DNA from 2 places in the Paenibacillus sp. G2S3 genome. Region 2 is predicted to be linked to the other one. Evidence: riboswitches for the same ligand, from Rfam matches in the RefSeq annotation. Region 2 holds a riboswitch; the other holds the start of a gene.
The links. Region 2 has a riboswitch for glycine ahead of gcvT (glycine cleavage system aminomethyltransferase GcvT). Riboswitches for the same ligand answer to the same signal wherever they lie in the genome.
Positions count from the first base shown of each region.

Region 1: it holds a riboswitch for glycine, as region 2 does, so the genes downstream of both, QNH28_RS29300 (amino acid permease) here and gcvT (glycine cleavage system aminomethyltransferase GcvT) in region 2, are expected to answer to the same signal.

Region 1 is NZ_CP126095.1:6,632,258-6,636,692, forward strand. It holds gene QNH28_RS29295 (DHA2 family efflux MFS transporter permease subunit) at 1-767, shown strand, start outside; gene QNH28_RS29300 (amino acid permease) at 920-2,278, opposite strand; glycine riboswitch at 2,413-2,493, opposite strand; gene QNH28_RS29305 (ArsR/SmtB family transcription factor) at 2,744-3,073, shown strand; gene QNH28_RS29310 (MFS transporter) at 3,140-4,435, shown strand, end outside.
Region 2 is NZ_CP126095.1:6,130,151-6,134,585, forward strand. It holds gene QNH28_RS27195 (OmpA/MotB family protein) at 1-576, shown strand, start outside; gene gcvH (glycine cleavage system protein GcvH) at 953-1,345, opposite strand; glycine riboswitch at 1,525-1,623, shown strand; gene gcvT (glycine cleavage system aminomethyltransferase GcvT) at 1,808-2,920, shown strand; gene gcvPA (aminomethyl-transferring glycine dehydrogenase subunit GcvPA) at 3,028-4,380, shown strand; gene gcvPB (aminomethyl-transferring glycine dehydrogenase subunit GcvPB) at 4,377-4,435, shown strand, end outside.

The DNA.
Region 1 (4,435 bases), 500 kb from region 2:
CCTTAGGGATCGGGATCGTTGTAACGGCCGTATTTTGTATGCGACAAATCAAGTCTGATGATCCACTGTTAAACCTGTCTGTCTTCAAAAATAAAGTCTTTACGATGACTTCTCTTATTAATGTGTTAATTACCATGATGATGTACGCAGATATGATTTTATTGCCTATTTATCTGCAGAATGGTCGTGGTTTTACAGCATTTGATGCAGGACTACTCTTGTTGCCGGGGGCACTCGTAAATGCGTTCATGTCACCCGTCACCGGTAAATTATACGATCGTTTCGGTGCCAAGCCACTGTTCATTATTGGTTTACTCTTTATTATTCCATCTATGTGGGCGGTAACCGATCTATCTGAATCGACAACGTATATGTATTTAATGATTCGTACCATCGGCCTCCGAATTGGATTAAGCTTCATCACTATGCCTCTCAATACGGCTGGACTAAATGCACTGCCCAAACAACTCGGTACGCATGGTACAGCAGTGAACAATACCGTTCGCCAAATTGCCGGAGCCATCGGTACTGCCGTCGTAATTACGATCTATACCGTGCAGGCAACAAGTCATGCGGCCACAGTGATGCAGAGCAACCCCTCTACTACTCCTGAGATCCTTAAATCCCTAGCATCGATTCTTGGGGCGAGTGACGCCTATTACTTTATGATGATATTATCCGTTGCGGCGTTTGTTATAACATTATTTATGCCGATGAAAAGCAAGATCGCGATTGAAAAGAAAGCAAACCTAGTTAGCAAGGAATAACCTCATAAAGTGGAATGTCAAAAGGACAGCGATCAGCTGTCCTTTTACATTATTAATAGCGATTCCCAGCTCACTAGCTACTCTTCTATTAATTTTTCTTTCAGTATGCCGGAGCCGATCCCCCGCTAACTATTAAAATATGCTAGCCTAACTCAAGCTTGATTGCTTTTCCCCTTTTTGCTTCTAATCGAATACAGGATGACTAATAAAATAAACCATAACGGAGTACACAATAAAGCCGGGCGTGTCTCTCCAGCGAACAGCATGATGATCAGTATCCCAGCGAACAAGGTTAGGACAATATAATTAATAGCCGGTGTGAACGGTGCTTTGAATTTGGATTTCGCCTGTAAGTCTGGCCGGGTTTTCTTATACTTAATATGGCAGATGAGCACAATGCCCCACACCCATATAAAACAAATAGCGCTAATCGTTGTCACTATTCCAAAAGCCTGCTCCGGAATAAGTTTACTTAAAAGAGCCCCTACAGATATGACAATTGTAGAAATGAATAACGAGTTACCTGGTACATGATTTTTATTCAGTTTGCCCAAATGAGGTGACGCCTGGTCGTTTCTACTCAAATTATAGAGAATTCGGCTTGTCGAGAACATCCCACTATTACAAGCTGAGGCCGCTGAGGTTAGTACAACAAAATTAATAATCCCTGCGGCAATTGGAATCCCTACTAAAGTAAAGGTTTTTACAAAAGGACTCTCTGCCGGACTGAGCTCCGTCCAAGGATTTATGCATAGCAGGACGAAAAGCGCACCAACATAGAAGAATAGAATCCGTAAAGGAATTTTATTAATCGCTGATGGGATGTTTTTCTCCGGATCCGCTGTTTCCGCTGCCGACACCCCTACCAATTCCACACCGACGTAAGCAAATACAACCATTTGAAAAGAAAATAAGAAGCCTGATATGCCGTTCGGAAAAAAGCCCCCATGCTCCCATAGGTTTCGTATCGTCACCGATCCTGCATCCGTCTTAAACCCAATGATCAGTAAAATGACCCCAAGACCAATCAAGGCGAGAATCGTAATTACCTTAATTAAAGCAAACCAAAATTCGAGTTCTCCAAAACTCTTTACAGTTAATAGATTAAGTCCTAATAACACGACCAGACAAGCGATGGCAGGAACCCACTGCGGGATATCAAACCAGTACTGTACATATACGCCAACAGCAATGACATCAGCCATAGCCGTCATGATCCAGCAAAACCAATAGGTCCAACCGGTAATGAATGCGACCCGTGATCCAAGGTAGTCTTCAGCAATATCCGTAAAAGATTGATAGCCCGCTTTAGATAATAGGAGTTCTCCCAGTGCTCTCATCACAAAAAACACAGCAATACCCACGATTAAATACGTGATCATAATGGATGGGCCTGCCTTCTCTATCGCCTTGCCTGATCCCAAGAATAATCCTGTACCAATGGTGCCACCAATAGCGATAAGTTGAACATGCCGATTAGCCAGCTCTCTCTTTAATTCTGGTTGTGCCATACCTAGTTCCCCCTTGTGAGTACAATAAATTGGAATAAAAAAAGAGAGATTGGATGTCATCCAATCTCCCAGATCGTAAGAATATCAAATAATATTTGCCCTGCTGATAGCGATCAGCATGACAAATACATATTCAGTACTCTTCTGTCCTTTTGCCTGAGATTGTGAACCCTTCGGCGCCGCGGAATTTCCGCAGTCTCTCCAGAAGCTGCTCCAGCTAAAGTGTAATCCTTAGCTATCATAGCTCGTGAATTATGAAGTTGATAAAGCGGTAACGCAGTAAAGCTGTTCTGATATTCTAACATATTACTTGCGATATGAGTGTTAATCAGTGATAAAAGTCTCTTTGTAGTTTGTGGGAATAGGAGTAGTGGAACTCAGATAGGGGCTCCTCATCACTTATCAATTTTAAAAAGTGTTGACACGTGCACATGTATGCATATAATAAATTAAGGGGGTAGTGCCATGGGATTAAACCTTGATTCAAATAAATGTAAAAAGCTGATAGAAGACAATATTGATATTGAGTTCTTCCGAGCAGTATTTGATCCAGTGCGGAGTGAGTTGTTGATTTTTCTTTCTGCAAATGGTGAAATGACAATCGGTGGTATTGCAGAATATTTTCCACAGAATCGTTCAGTTATTTCTCGGCATCTTGATTTCATGAGTCGTTTTGGTATCGTTCAAAGGAGAAAAGAAGGGCGAGAAGTTTATTACAAAACTAATAATAATTTCATTGTAGATAAATTTGAAAAAACAGCTAACAATATGAAAGCACTCATGAATTTGAAATAATGCAGTGCTTTTTATTTTATTATATATATGCACTTGTACACACATATACATGAAAGGGTGTTTATTTTGACACAAACAAAAAGAAAATGGTGGGTTTTAGCCACGGTTAGTTTAACCGTATTTATGGCAATGTTAGATATTACAATTGTCAATGTTGCATTACCAGAAATACAACAAGCTTTTTCATCGAATTTTTCAAATCTACAATGGGTGTTGAATGCCTATACTTTAGTTTATGCTGCAATGTTGTTGCCAGTTTCAAAATTAGGAGACATTATCGGACGTAAAAAAGTCTTTTTATTAGGATTGGGTATTTTTGTGATTGGCTCTTTAGCCAGTGGATTAGCAAGCAGTGATATTTGGTTAAATATCTTCCGTGGATTTCAAGGAATTGGTGGAGCAGCTATGATGTCATTATCATTAACGATAGTTACTTCTTCGTTTCCTGAAAAACAAAGAGGACTTGCACTAGGTATTTGGAGTAGCGCCGTTGGGCTTGCTATTGCCGGTGGTCCGTTGATTGGTGGAGCATTAGTTGATAGTTATGGTTGGCGGTCTATTTTTCTAGTTAACATTCCTGTTGGGATTGTAGCAATTTTACTAGGAATGTTTGTTATTAAAGAAAGTGAAACAAACAAAAATGGAAGAATTGATATTTGGGGACTGATTTTCAGCACAGCCATGATTTTTACGATGATTTTGGCCTTAATTCAAAAGGCGATGAATGGAGATTATGCATGGACTGACTGGCATATTTTAGGTCTACTTGGATTATCACTTATTTTGCTTATAGCTTTTATCGTTACTGAAAGAAAAGTAGCACAGCCCATGATTGAATTATCTATTTTTAGAAATTGGTCATTCAATGGAGCTAATATTGCAGCTTTTGTATTAGGTGCTGGACTATACGGGGGTTTTACTTACTTAACCATTCTTATGCAAAATTACATGGGTTATTCAGCTTTTGATACAGGTGTAAAAATGCTACTCATTAGTGGTTTCACGATAGTTCTTGGTCCAATCGCAGGAATTATCTCAGGGAAAATTGGTAATCGTTGGTTAATCAGTGGAGCACTACTTATCGGTGCAATCGGAATATTTGTTATGCGTTATATGATCAAAGTTCCGTTTGAATGGAGCTATCTGATGCCTGGCTTTATTCTTTTAGGGATTAGCAATGCTCTAGTCAATCCACCTATTACAAATGCTGCTATGGGTTCAGTTGATAAAAAGTATGTAGGTATGGCTTCTGGTATCTTAAATGTCTTTAGACAAGTGGGAATCTCCTTTGGTGTTGTAATGCTAGGAATTAAATTAACGGAAGGTTATAACGATTCGTTGAACACTAATATCATGAATTTA
Region 2 (4,435 bases):
GACGGAAATGGGAATGCAGCTGCAACTGCGAGACCGAATGATGGATCTGATGAACAAACGGAGAATGAAGCACCTTCGGCACGTGAGCTGGCTTTTCGAGAACAAGAAGCTAAACTCGCTGAATTAATGGGTGTGATCACAAACTATGTGGAGGAAAATAATCTCGGAGAACAGATTTTTGTTGCTGACAAACCACAGGGGATAGAAATCACCCTCAGTGATCGTTTTCTATTTGATATAGGTAAGGCAGACCTGAAATCACCAGCCTTTCCTGCTCTTCAGCAGTTATCTGGTTTATTCAAAGACATCGGCGCAAAGATTAGCATTGAAGGACATACCGATAATACGCCCGTATCTTCGGCTTCTCACTTTAACGACAACTGGGAGCTGTCTGGTGCTCGTGCACTGTCAGTGCTTCGTTTTTTCTTAGATCGGGAGGGATTGAATCCCGACAATTTTCAATACGCAGGTTATGCTGATACCCAGCCCACCGCAGATAATACATCGGCAGCAGGTCAGCAAAAGAACCGCCGTGTAGAGATCATTGTGCTGCGGCAGCTTCAAGAGGGTGAATAAAATATTGATTGTACTCAGAGATAGGTATATTAGTTAGTCCGAGTGCGAATCTGCTTATCAACATACAAAAATGGCCTCGCCACTATTAATTACGGAAATACTCCCTGATTTTCCGCCTGTTCTCTTGTTCAGACGCAAGATTAGGGAATTCCTCCCTGATTAATACCCTATTTAGGCAGAAATAGCTGTTTTACCGGAATTTTCAGGGAGAAATTCCCTAAAATCCTTAGTTTCACGCTATATCCTTCTAAAATGAGGGAGGTTTTCCCTAATTCCACATCAATATAAAAACACCAAACAGCAAGTCCCCAAAAACAGAAACTTGCTGCTACAAATATCACATGCGGTGAAATTAATATACAGTGAAAAATCCCAATTACTCTCCTACCAACGCTCTATAACCGGCTGCATCCAGCAGACCTTTTACAGCATCAGCATAATCTCCGTCCACTTCAATTTCAAAAATCCAACCCTCGCCATAAGGCTTATCGTTGATTAGCTCTGGACTTGCTTCTAAACCGTCATTAATCTTGGTAACCTTCCCCGAGACGGGTGAATATAATTCCGATACAGTCTTAACCGATTCGATACTACCAACGCTGTCACCGGCTGAAATGGCCGAGCCCACTTCTGGAAATTCCACAAATACGATATCGCCTAACAAATGCTGTGCATGATCCGTAATCCCAACACGTACTACGCGTCCTTCCACTTGCTGTGCCCACTCATGCTCTTCGCTGTAAAGAAGGTTATCTAAAACTTCACTCATTTCAAGCCGCCTCATTTCCAAATTGGAATTCTAAATTTAGTTATAGCCTAAGTGATCCCAGAGCATAATGTCAATATTACTAACAGTAAAATAAATTTGTCGTTTTTTTGACTTTTTCTTGTTGACAGCGCCCTACTATACCCGTTTAATGGAGACATAAGAAACAAATACAGTTGCGGATGATGGCATAGGGAGAGACTGTCTCACTTGAAGACGGCGCCGAAGGAGTAAGCCCTAACAGGGGTGAATCTCTCAGGCAAAAGGACCTTTGTCGGACGTACCTCTGGAGAGCATCAGACGCGAGGCTGAATGCGTCAGGTCACCAACGGGGAAACTTGCAGGTTAGTTACGCAGGGTAACTCTCAGGTACAAAGGACAGAGCAGAAAGCGATTAGTGCATTTATGCATGATTGCTTCTGCCTGTCCTTTTTTCGTATGTAATTAGACTAGGGGAGTGACGACATGGATGCTTTGAAAAGAACGCCTTTTTACGATCTCTATTCCGCTTATGCGGAGTCCAGGTGCATTGATTTTGGCGGCTGGGAGCTGCCAGTACAGTTTACAGGTATCGTAAAGGAGCATGAAGCCGTTCGCCAGCAGGCTGGGCTGTTCGATGTATCGCATATGGGTGAATTCATGGTGATTGGAAGCGGTGCGGAAGCCTTTTTGCAAAAAATGACGACCAACGATGTCAGCCGCCTCACGGATGGTGCGGCACAATATACGCTGCTCTGTTATCCAAACGGCGGTGTCGTTGACGATTTACTCGTGTATCGACTAAGTGAAGGCCGTTATATGCTTGTCGTAAATGCCTCCAACATCGATAAGGACTTCCAGTGGCTGCAAGAGCATCTGACCTCTGAATTCGGTGAAGTCACACTCACTAATGTCTCTGACGAGACGCTTTTGCTCGCCTTGCAAGGTCCGCTGGCAGAGACCATACTCGCAAAAGTTACTGATGCACCGATCTCAACGCTCAAGCCTTTCCACTTCATCGAACGCGCAACCGTCTGCGGTTTAGAAGTACTGATCTCCCGTACGGGTTATACCGGTGAAGATGGCTTCGAAATTTACGCTCCGCTAGATGGGGCAGCAACGTTATGGAACGGCCTTCTCGCAGCTGGCTCTCCTCACGGATTAACACCTGCTGGACTAGGCGCACGGGATACGCTTCGTTTCGAGGCAAAATTGCCACTGTACGGTCAGGAGCTGTCGGCTGACATCACGCCTCTTGAAGCTGGAGTACAGTTCTTCGTGAAGCTGGACAAAGCGGACTTCATCGGACGCGATGCGTTGATACAGCAAAAAGAAGCCGGTCTTCCCCGCCGTCTTGTCGGTCTAGAAATGATTGATCGAGGCATTCCACGCTCCCATTACCCAGTCTATGCAGACGGCATCAAAATCGGAGAGGTCACAACCGGAACCCAATCTCCAACGCTGAAGCGCAACCTGGGATTAGCTTTGCTTGATACAGCTTACAGTGAAATAGGCACAGAGGTTTTCGTAGAGATACGTGGCAAGCAGCTTAAGGCTGTCGTGATTAAGGCCCCTTTTTACAAGTATAAACGCCTTTAGCGTCCATATAAGGACGGTGAGCTTTTAAGCGAGAAATAGAAGGAATAAAGTATAGCGTGAAAATTGTACTTTCTTATATTTTAAAAAAGCCAAGGAGTGAGACCTTAATGAAGCACCGTTATCTGCCCATGACAGCACAGGACCGCGTAGAGATGATGGAAGCCGTCGGGATTCAGTCCATAGATGAGCTGTTCTCCGATATTCCTGAAGCCGTCCGTTATCAAGGCACTATGCCGATGTCTGAACCGCTCGATGAGTACGCCCTGCTACGTCACATGAAAGGTCTCGCTGACCGAAACGCTGACTTCGATTCGCACGCCAGCTTCCTCGGCGCCGGATTATACGACCATCACATCCCTGTGGTAATTAACCATGTCATTTCCCGTTCGGAATTCTACACAGCCTACACTCCTTATCAACCGGAGATCAGCCAAGGTGAACTGCAGGCAATCTTCGAATTCCAATCCTATATTTGTGAACTAACCGGTATGAAAGTAGCCAATGCCAGTATGTATGATGGCGCAACGGCATTATCCGAAGCAGCCGTTCTCGCAGCTGGTACTACCAAACGCAAAAAATTAATTGTCTCCCGCACCGTTCATCCTGAAGCGCGCCAAGTGTTACGTACATCGGCTAATGCTTGGGGTCTTGAGGTAGTGGAGATTGACTATAAAGACGGCGTTACCGATCAGGTGAAGCTTGCTGAAGCCATTGATGGTGATACTGCCGCAGTACTGATGCAATCGCCTAACTTCTTTGGCAGCATCGAAGATCTTAGCTCCGTTGAGCCGCTGATCCATGCTGTTAAAGGGTTGTTCGTCGTCAGTGCAAATCCGATCGCTCTTGGCGTACTAGAAACACCAGGTAAGCTTGGAGCCGACATCGTAGTCGGTGACGCTCAGCCACTTGGTATTCCAGCTTCTCTCGGCGGTCCAACCTGTGGCTTCTTCGCTGTAGCTGAGCATTTAATGCGCCGCATGCCAGGTCGTATCGTTGGCCAAACCGTTGACCGTAACGGTAAACGCGGCTTCGTTCTGACACTCCAAGCTCGCGAACAACATATTCGCCGTGAAAAAGCGACATCCAATATTTGCTCCAATCAAGCGCTGCTAGCTCTCTGCGCATCAGTCTACTTATCTGTTATGGGTAAAGAAGGGATGCGTGAAGTAGGCGAGCTAAACATTCGTAAAAGCCATTACGCCGCTAATAAACTTAGCGAACTAACAGGTGCTGAACTTGCCTTTTCCTCCCCCTTCTTTAACGAGTTTGTCTTGAAGCTTCCTGAAGGAAGCAGCGTGAGCGCTATTAATTCGAAGCTGCTGAAGGAAGGTTATCTCGGCGGTTATGATCTGGGCCGTGATTATCCTGAGCTTGCTGGACATATGCTAGTTGCCGTAACAGAAAAAAGAAGCAAAAACGAAATCGACCAATTCGCTAGCGCACTGGAGGGCTGTATATGAAACCGGAGCAAAGTCTAATTTTTGAATTAAGTCGTCCCGGCCGTTCGGCCTATTC